3 regions of the uncultured Amnibacterium sp. genome follow, and region 2 is predicted to be linked to each of the others. Evidence: predicted binding sites of a transcription regulator. Region 2 holds the regulator's gene; each other region holds the start of a gene.
The links. The regulator LexA, encoded in region 2, represses DNA repair genes until DNA is damaged. The targets are predictions, from matches to a motif close to TCGAACANNTGTTCGA.

Region 1 (3,274 bases), on a different contig from region 2:
CGCGCGGGAGCGGGCGCCAGTCGCGCTGCGCGTGCCCGCCGGCGGTGATGCCCATCACCTCGCGCGCGACGTCCACCACCTCGGCCAGGGGCTGGGACTTCCCGAGGAACGCCGCGGCGCCCGCCCGCAGCGCGCGCTCGCGCAGATCGGGGGTGTCGAGCCCGGTCAGCACGATCACCGTCGCGCCGGCCGCGCGGCAGGTCCTGATCCGGGCTTCGAGCGATACGGGCTCGCTCAGCTGCACATCGACGAGCACCAGATCGGTCGGGAACGCCGGGCTGTGCACGAGCTGCAGCCAGGAGGTGGCGGTCAGGGTGACGTCGAAGTCGGGCGCGTTCGCGCGCAGCCAGGACGCCATGCTGTCGAGCAGCACCTCGTGGTCGTCGAGCAGCGCGAGGCGCACCGCCCGCTGCGGCGCGCTGCTCGGCGCGGCGGGCGGGCTCGATCCCGCCGTTCGCGCCGCGCCGCCGATCACGGTCGGCACGGGCGGCAGATCGTCGTCGACGCTCATGCGGCTCCAGCCATCGGAGGACGGTCGTCACACCCCGATCTCACGATGATGGACGAGGGGCCCGCATCGGGAACGCGATCCGTGCACGCGTGCACCCGAACTGGGGTCAGAACAGCGTCGGCTGGGCGGCCGCAGCGGTCGCGGTCACGATCCCCGCCGACCGCGACCTCGTCGTCCCGGTCGAATCGTCGACCGCACCGCGATGCAGACCGTGCTTCGCGAGCAGCGGCTCGATGCGGTCCGCGAGCCACCGCCGGTAGTCCTTCGGCGCGTAGGGGCCGACCGCGTACAGCCGCCGGTACGCCGCGTCGTGCTGCGGGACGTGCGCGTGCACCCAGTCGAGGTACCACTGCTTCACGCCCGGCTTCAGGTGCAGCGCTGACCAGACGACGTAGGAGGCACCGGCCTCCGCGATCGCCGCGAACGCCGCATCGAGATGCGCGATCGAATCGGTCAGGTACGGCAGCACCGGCATCAGGAACACCCCGCACTCGAGGCCCGCCTCCCGCGCCGCCCGCACGGTCGCGAGTCGAGCAGCAGCGCTCGGCGTCCCCGGCTCGACGAGCGCCTGCAGCTCGGGATCGAAGATCGCGACCGACATCGCGAGGTCCACAGCTCCGCGCTCGGCCATCCGCGCGAGCAGCGGCAGGTCGCGCCGGAGGAGGGTCCCCTTCGTCAGCAGCGATACCGGCGTGCCCGAGTCGGCTAGCGCCTCCAGGATCCCCGGCATCAGCCGGTAGCGCCCCTCCGCCCGCTGGTACGGGTCCGTGTTCGTGCCGAGCGCGACCGGCGAGCGCTGCCACGAGGGCTTGGCGAGCTCGACCCGCAGCACCTCGGCAACGTTGACCTTGACGACGACCTCGGCGTCGAACGACCCCGGATCGTCGAACTCGAGGTACCGGTGGGTCGGCCGCGCGAAGCAGTACACGCAGGCGTGCGAGCAGCCGCGGTACGGGTTGATGGTCCAGCCGTACGGCGTTCCGGGAACGCTGCCGGGCACCTTGTTGAGCGCGGACTTCGCCCGCACCTCGTAGAAGGTCATGCCGGCGAACTCCGGAGGCCTGGAAGTGCGCACGAGATCATGGACCTTCGCGAGCCCCGGGAGCGCGTCGGGCGCCTCCGCTCCGACCTGCTGCCCCGCCCACCGCATGTGGAGAGTCGAACACATGTTCGACTCAAATACAAGCCAGCAGTCTCTCTGATCGAGGTGCGAGCGCAGCGAGCCTCGAGCGATGTCCTGAGGCTCTCGAAGGAATCACCCCGCACTGGAGGTACGTCAGCTTCTCGGTGGTCTCGAGACGCTCCTTCGTCGCTCCTCGACCAGCGAGAGGGCCGGGTCCCCTATGCGGTGAGGCCCAGCGCCTTCGCGGTCGACTCCTGGATGCGGCGCATGTTCCGCGGGTCGTCCGAGACCAGCGAGCCGTACGTCGGGATGAGCTCGCGCAGTGCGGGCTCCCAGCTCGCGAGCTGATCCGGGAACGAGCGCCGCAGCACGTCGAGCATGATCGCGGCAGCGGTGGAGGCGCCGGGCGAGGCCCCGAGCAGTGCGGCGATGGTGCCGTCGGCGCCGCCGACCACCTCCGTGCCGAACTGCAGCACGCCGCCCTTCTTCGGGTCCTTCTTGATGACCTGCGCACGTTGCCCCGCGCTCAGGGGGTACCAGTCCTTCGGGTCCGCGTCGGGATAGAACTCCTGCAGCGAGGCGAACTTCGACCGTCTCGACTTCGTCAGCTCGCGCACCAGGTACTGCACGAGCGCGAAGTTGTCCTTCGCGACCGCGAGCATCGGGATCAGGTTGTGCGGCCGCACCGACAGCGGCAGGTCGAGCAGGTTGCCCTTCTTCAGGAACCGCGGGGACAGGCCGGCGTAGGGACCGAACAGCAGCGACGCCTGCCCGTCCACGATGCGGGTGTCGAGGTGCGGGACGCTCATCGGCGGGGCGCCGATGGACGCCTTGCCGTAGACCTTCGCGCGGTGCTTGGCGACGAGCGCCGGGTCGTCCGCGCGCAGCCACTGGCCGCTGATCGGGAACAGGCCGTATCCCCGCGCCTCGGGGATGCCGGCCTTCTGCAGCAGCTTCAGCGCCCAGCCGCCGGCGCCGACGAACACGAACCGTGCGCGCGCCTCCTGCTTGTCGAGGCCGACCGAATGCCGCGAGCGGATCCGCCAGATGCCGTCCTTCTGCCGCTTCAGGCCCGTGACCTCGGTGTTCAGCCGCAGGTCCGCGCCGTCGTCGACGAGGTTGTCGATCAGCGCGTGCGTGAGGGCGCCGAAGTCGACGTCGGTGCCGGCCTCCGCGCGCGTCGCGGCGACCTTCTCGTCGCGGTCCCGGCCCACCATCAGCAGCGGTGCCCAGTCGTTGATGACCTGCGGATCCTCCGAGTACTCCATGTCGGAGAACAGCGGGTGGTCGGTCATCGCCTCCCACCGGCGTCGGAGGAAGTCGACGTGCTCGTCGCCGCGGACGAACGTCATGTGCGGCGTCGAGTTGATGAACATCGTCTCGGAGGGAAGCTGCGCGTGCCGGGCGAGGGACGACCAGAACTCGCGCGAGACCTGGAACTGCTCGTTCACCCGCACCGCGCTCGAGATGTCGATCGAGCCGTCCGGCCGCTCCGCCGTGTAGTTCAGCTCGCAGAGCGCGGCGTGCCCGGTGCCCGCGTTATTCCAGGGATTGCTGCTCTCCTGCGCGACGTCGCCGAGCCGCTCGTAGATGCGGATGCTCCAGTCCGGCTGCAACGCGTGCAGCAGCGTCCCGAGAGT
Region 2 (3,274 bases):
CATGCGCTGGTCCTCTCGGGGTGCGGCGCAGCGGCGGCGCTGCGGTACTCGACGTCGTCCGCGGTCATCGACATGTAGACCTCCTCGAGCGACGACCCGACGGTCGTCAGCTCGTGCAGCGCGATCCCGGCGGCCGCTGCCGCATCGCCGACATCGGCGGCACCCAGCCCCGTCACGTCGAACCGGTCACCGGTGCCCGGCGTGGTCGTCGCGCCACGGGACCGGAGGAGCGCGGCCAGCTCGGTGCCGCGTGGCGAGGTCACCGTCACCCTCGAACCACCGCCGGCGATCAGGTCGCCGATCGGCATGTCCGCGAGCACCCGTCCGCGGCCGAGGACGATGACGTGGTCGGCCGTCTGGGCCATCTCGCTCATCAGGTGGGAGGACAGCAGCACGGTGCGTCCCTCGCCGGCGAGCTCGCGGACGCAGGTCCGCACCCAGCGCACGCCGTCGGGATCCAGGCCGTTCACCGGCTCGTCGAGGATGAGCGTGGCCGGGTCGCCGAGCAGCGCGGCGGCGATGCCGAGCCGCTGGCCCATCCCCAGCGAGAAGCCGCCGACCCGTTTGTCCGCGACCTCTCCGAGTCCGGCGAGGTCGACCACCTCCTGCACGCGTCGCGTCGGGATCCCGTGGGTGGCGGCGAGGACGCGGAGGTGGTTGCGCGCGGTGCGGCCGCGGTGCGCGGCTCTGGCCTCCAGCAGCGCGCCGACCTCGTGCAGCGGGGCCCCGTGGTCTCGATACGGTCGGCCGTTCACGGTCACCGTGCCCGCGGTCGGGGCGTCGAGCCCGACGATCATCCGCATCGTCGTCGACTTGCCCGCGCCGTTGGGTCCGAGGAACCCGGTGACGACACCCGGCTTGACCTCGAAGTCGATCCCCGCCACGGCGGTTCTCGCGCCGTAGCGCTTCACCAGCCCGCTCGCCTCGATCATGGCCGCTCCTCCCGGCGCGACACGTCGACGCGCACCGCCCACCGTAGGGACGCGGCCTGGTCGCGCTCACCGATCCGGGCGGATCTCATCCCGGTGGAGGACCCGGGGCGCATCCCCCGGGATGCACCCCTCGTGCGTCACACCGAGCGGAGGATCGCCACGACCTTGCCCAGGACGACCGCCTCGTCACCGAGGATCGGCTCGAAGGCGCTGTTGCGCGGCAGCAGCCAGGTGTGGCCGTCGCGCTGGCGGAACACCTTGACGGTCGCCTCGCCCTCGAGCATCGCTGCGACGATCTCGCCGTTGTCCGCCGTCTGCTGCGACCGGATGACCACCCAGTCGCCGTCGCAGATCGCGGCCTCGATCATGGACTCGCCGACCACCTTGAGCATGAACAGGTCGCCCTTGCCGACGAGCTGGCGCGGCAGCGGGAAGACCTCGTCGATCTGCTGCTCGGCCGTGATCGGGATACCGGCCGCGATCCGCCCGACGAGCGGCACCATCGCCGCATCGCCGATCTGCGCGGCAGGGACGTCCGACTCGACGGTCGACGAGTCCGGCACCCGGATGATGACCTCGAGCGCCCGCGGGCGCTTCGGATCCCGGCGGAGGTAGCCCGAGAGCTCGAGCTGCTTCAGCTGGTGGGTGACGCTGGACAGGGACGCGAGCCCGACCGCGTCGCCGATCTCGCGCATGCTCGGCGGGTAGCCGCGGGCCGCGACGGACTGCTGGATCACCTCGAGGATCGCGAGCTGCTTCGGAGACAGCGACGTGCGCCGTCGTGTGCGTGGCTTCTCGCCGGTCAGCTCGTCGGTCATCGGTCTCTTCCGTCCTCGGCGTTCCCGCGCGATCCAGGCTTGTGAAGTACATCGATGGTATTCGCTCGCACCGCTCTGATGCAAACACGCGTTCGACAGACGCGTACCCGCTGTCGGTGCCCCACTCGAAGATGTGCTTGACGGTTCGAACAGTCGAAGCTACGTTCGAATGCAAGAGGGACGCGGGGAAGGATCGGGATGTTCACGGTGCAGAACGACTGGATCGAGTACGAGACGGATGCGTTCGAGCGGGCGCAGCTGCGAAGCGCTCCGGCGCGCCGGGTGGCCGTCCGGGGCGGGGTGGGCTGCGCGCAGCGGTCGCCGACGCTGAGCGCTCGGCCCACCACGGTGTCGCGGCACGCGGCCGTCGCACCGACGACCGCTCCTGCGCCGCCGGCTCGGCTGCGGCTCACCCGTCGCGGTCGGGTGGTGCTGGTCGTCATCCCGGCGCTGCTCGCGCTGTCGGGCGCGCTGCTCGCCGCCGGCCCGGGGGTCGCGGAGGCGGCGCCGCACGTGGCGCCGCACACCGTCGTGGTCCGTTCGGGCGAGAGCCTGTGGACCATCGCGGAGCGGCTCGCACCGCGCACGGATCCGCGCACGACGATCGCCGAGATCGAGCGGGTGAATGGGCTCAGCAGCGCGCAGGTCGACGCGGGTGTCGTGCTGCGCCTGCCCGTCGAATGACCCGTGAGACGCGTCCCCGCCGTCTGCGAGAATCGTGGACGTGACCTCGCTCGCGGATCTTCCTCTCCGCGCCGACCTCGTCGGCAGGACCGCCTACGGTGCGCCGCAGCTGCACGTGCCGGTGACGCTCAACGTGAACGAGAACACGCATCCGGTGCCGGAGGACGTCCGAGCGGACATCCTGCAGCGCATCGCCGTCGCGCTCGACGAGGTCAACCGCTACCCCGACCGCGAGTTCACGGCGCTGCGCGAGGCGCTGGCCGGCTACCTCGGCCACGGTCTCGTACCCGACCAGCTGTGGGCGGCGAACGGTTCGAATGAAGTGCTGCAGCACGTGTTCCAGGCGTTCGGCGGCCCGGGTCGCACGCTGCTCACCTTCCCGCCGACGTACTCGATGTACCCGAACTACGCGACGACCTCCGGGACCGCTGTGGTCGATGGGCGTCGCGACGACGACTTCCGGTTGTCGCCGGAGACCCTCGTGGCGGAGATCACGCGGGTCGGCCCCGACATCGTGATCGTCGCCGCGCCGAACAACCCGACCGGCACCCCCGTCGGGCTGGACACGATCCGTGCCGCGTACGACGCCACCGACGGTGTGCTGATCGTCGACGAGGCGTACGCGGAGTTCATGCCGAAGGACGCCCCGAGTGCGCTGACGCTGCTGCCCGGCCGTCCGCGGCTCGCGGTGTCGCGGACGATGAGCAAGGCGTTCGCGTTCGCGGGCGCCCGGCTCGGCTACCTCGCGGCGGACCCCGCGTTCGTCGACGCCCTCCGTCTCGTGCGCCTGCCGTACCACCTGTCCGCGATCACGCAGGCGGCGGCGCTCGGCGCGCTCGC
Region 3 (3,274 bases), on a different contig from region 2:
GGCGGGTCGACACGATCTCGAGCGGCCGGTCGCCCTTCTCGAAGAACTTCACCGGGTGCGTGATCGGGCGGGGGTCGCCGAGCAGCGCGCCACCCGCGCGGAGCTGCTCGACCACCGCGGCGCGGGCGGAGAACACCGTCTTGCCCGCCAGCTCGGCGTACGCCTCCCGGCCGGCGGGGGAGTCGATCGCGGCAGGGGCCTCGCTGAGGAACCGGCCGTCGAAGCCGATCACGGCGCGGGTCGGCAGGGAGAGGTCCCGCCACCAGGTCACGTCGTTCAGGTCGCCGAACGTGCAGACCATGGCGATGCCGGTGCCCTTGTCGGGCTGCGCGAGGTGGTGCGCGACCACCGGCACCTCGACGCCGAAGACGGGGGAGCGGACGGTCTTCCCAAAGAGGTCCGCGTAGCGCTCGTCGTCCGGGTGCGCCACGAGCGCGACGCAGGCGGGCAGCAGCTCGGGGCGCGTCGTGTCGATGAGCACGTCACCGTCGGGGCCTGCGAACGCCAGCTTGTGGTACGCCCCGGGCTGCTCGCGGTCCTCGAGCTCGGCCTGCGCGACCGCGGTGCGGAAGGTCACGTCCCACAGGCTCGGCGCCTCCGCCTGGTACGCCTCCCCGCGCTCGAGGTTGTCGAGGAACGCGCGCTGGCTGATCGCCCGCGCGTCGTCGCCGATAGTCCGGTAGGTCTGGGCGAAGTCGACGGAGAGGCCCACGGTCCGGAACACGTCCTCGAACTGCTGCTCGTCCTCGACGGTGAGCCGCTCGCAGAGCTCGATGAAGTTGCGGCGGGAGATCGGCTGCTGGTCGCCGGCCCTCGTCGACTTCGCGGTGCCCTCGGAGGGCGGTGCGAAGTCGGGGTCGTACGGCAGGGAGGGGTCGCAGCGCACGCCGTAGTAGTTCTGCACCCGCCGCTCGGTCGGCAGGCCGTTGTCGTCCCAGCCCATCGGGTAGAACACGCGCTTGCCTCGCATGCGCTGGAACCTGGCCAGCAGGTCGGTGTGCGTGTACGAGAACACGTGCCCGATGTGCAGCGACCCGCTCGCGGTCGGCGGCGGGGTGTCGATCGAGTAGACGCCCTCGCGGCCGCCGGCGGTGCCGGGGAAGCGGTAGACGCCCTCCTGCTCCCACACCTGCGCGAACTTCTGCTCGAGTCCTTCGAGTGCCGGCTTGTCGGGCACGCCTGGGATGACCTGGGACATGAGGGAGCCTCGTTCCGCGATGTGGGCGGCACCGTGTCGCGCCCCGGAGGGGCTGGGTGCCTCAGATGTCGGCCCATGCGGGCGGTGCCTCCAGCGTACCGGCGTCGTCGCGCCTCCGCGGAGGGTCCTGCCGGATCAAGGCGGCGAGCGCCGTCCTCGCGAAGTACGAACGCAGATTCGACAGTGAGTGTCGGAGGCCGATGATGTACTCCACTCATGACCGATGAAGTCCCTGATCCGCCGTCGAATGACGCCCCGCGGCCGCCCCTCGAGGAGGTTCCGGCGGAGGTGTTCCACGCACTGAACGATGCGCTCGAGGGCACTCGTCGCGCCGCGTTCCTGGCGGAGGCGATGCGGACCCAGACGACGCTGGCCCTGTGGGACACCGTGGTGCTCGATGAGACCGCTCGGGGGCTCGTGGCCCGCGAGGGAGGTCGAGCGGAACGCGCGTTCGCGGTGCATCTGGCTGGGCTGCTGCACGTCTCCAGGAACCGTGCCGTGTCGATGCTGCACACAGCTCAGTCGTTGCGTGGTCTGGCCGTGTCGTACGGGTTGTTCCTGACCGGTGCGTTCGCGTGGGCGTCGGCCGAGGCGGTCGTCCGCAACCTCGGCGGCCTGATCGGGGAGGCGCGGGAACGGTACGACCTGGGCGCGGCGAAGCTCGCAGCGGATCTGGCCCCGCAACTGCTGGACGCGCAACTGTCCCGGTTGCACGACGCACTGGACCACGACGACGCGACCGACCGCGGTGCGGCCGCGCACCGGGAGCGGGGCGTGCGCGCCCGCCCGGGCGCAGGTGGTGCCGGTGTGCTCACCCTGACCGGGCCTGAGACGGACATCGCGGCCGTATACGAGACCGCGCACAAGCTCGCCGTCGCCGCCCACGGTGTCGACGGGGAGACCCGGACGGTGCAGCAGCTGATGTACGACATCGTGCTGGATCTGCTGCTGGGCGGGTTCACCGTCGATCCCGCCAACATCGTCCGTAACGACAACGGCGTCTTCACCCCCGCCACCCCGTTCCAACGCCTCGGCGACGAACCCGACGACGACGAACAAGGCGACCCGGCCGACCCAGCCGACGCTGCGGCTTCCACGCCTCCCGCGCGGGTGCCGCAGCGGAAGACGATCACCGCCGAGATCGTCGTCACCGTACCTGCCGCGACGATTGCCGGGGTGACCGACGAGCCGGGAAAGCTCACCGGGTGGGGGTCGTTGCCCGCAGCGGAGGTCCGCCGGATCGTCGCTTCCGCCCGGTATTCGACCAGGGCGGAAGTCGACCCCATCGACGACGCCATCCTCGCGTTCGACTCCACCGAACGGATCATTCCCATCGGCCTGCGCCGACTGATCTGGGCACGATCCGGGACCTGCGACGAGCCCGGCTGCCCGGTCGGGGCACACCGCACCGACATCGACCACGTCATCCGCGTCGAACACGGCGGCCGGACGGTCGAGGTCAACCTCTCCGCGCTCTGCCGTGGCAGCCACCAGACCAAGGACGACGGCTACATCGACGTCGAACGAACCCCGGATGGGAATCTCGTCTGGCATACCAACCGATGGGGCGGACGCTTCGTCAAGAAGGCAGCTACCACCATCCGACACCGGCCGGCCGATCAGGCGGAGGACGAACCTGCACCGTGGGACGCAGCTGCCTGAACCGCCGCGCAGAGACACGCACGGACCGGTATCCGACGACGGTCCTCCTCCACCCGGAGACACCACTCATCGGCGCGCGTTCCGGAGGACCCCGCGGATGGCGGCTGCCGTGATCGCCGTGAGCGGGCGGGCGTGGTGGCGGGTTGCGCCGGTCGTCACAGCGCCCGCGAGGCGCGGAACCACTTCAGCTCTGTGCCGCTGCTCTCTCGCCCGCAGGAGAGGTACAGCCAGGGTGGGGTCGACCTGCTGTGCGCGAGTGCATCGTCGGGATCATCCCGGGCTTCCTGATCGCCGGGCCGCTGTCGGACCGGTTCGGGCGGAAGCCGCTGCCCGGGCCGGTCGCCGCCCGCCGTGCCTTCCTAACGCTGACCGCCGGCTTCGCCGACCTGGCCGCCGTCTACTCCGGCATGCGCC

Region 1: the regulator LexA is predicted to act here: its motif matches at 1,670-1,685, upstream of ACFE67_RS09750 (Rv2578c family radical SAM protein).
Region 3: the regulator LexA is predicted to act here: its motif matches at 1,364-1,379, upstream of ACFE67_RS06060 (HNH endonuclease signature motif containing protein).

What each region holds. Positions count from the first base shown of each region.
Region 1 covers NZ_CAXTHO010000076.1:4,773-8,046, reverse strand. Annotated here, with positions in the region: gene ACFE67_RS09755 (DNA-binding response regulator) at 1-511, opposite strand, end outside; gene ACFE67_RS09750 (Rv2578c family radical SAM protein) at 618-1,661, opposite strand; partial or broken gene ACFE67_RS09745 (malate:quinone oxidoreductase) at 1,853-3,274, opposite strand, start outside.
Region 2 covers NZ_CAXTHO010000123.1:4,893-8,166, reverse strand. Annotated here, with positions in the region: gene ACFE67_RS12525 (ABC transporter ATP-binding protein) at 1-932, opposite strand, end outside; partial or broken gene ACFE67_RS12530 (ABC transporter permease) at 1-3, opposite strand, end outside; gene lexA (transcriptional repressor LexA) at 1,070-1,750, opposite strand; gene ACFE67_RS12515 (LysM peptidoglycan-binding domain-containing protein) at 1,949-2,434, shown strand; gene ACFE67_RS12510 (histidinol-phosphate transaminase) at 2,475-3,274, shown strand, end outside.
Region 3 covers NZ_CAXTHO010000035.1:12,076-15,349, forward strand. Annotated here, with positions in the region: gene valS (valine--tRNA ligase) at 1-1,198, opposite strand, end outside; gene ACFE67_RS06060 (HNH endonuclease signature motif containing protein) at 1,415-2,860, shown strand.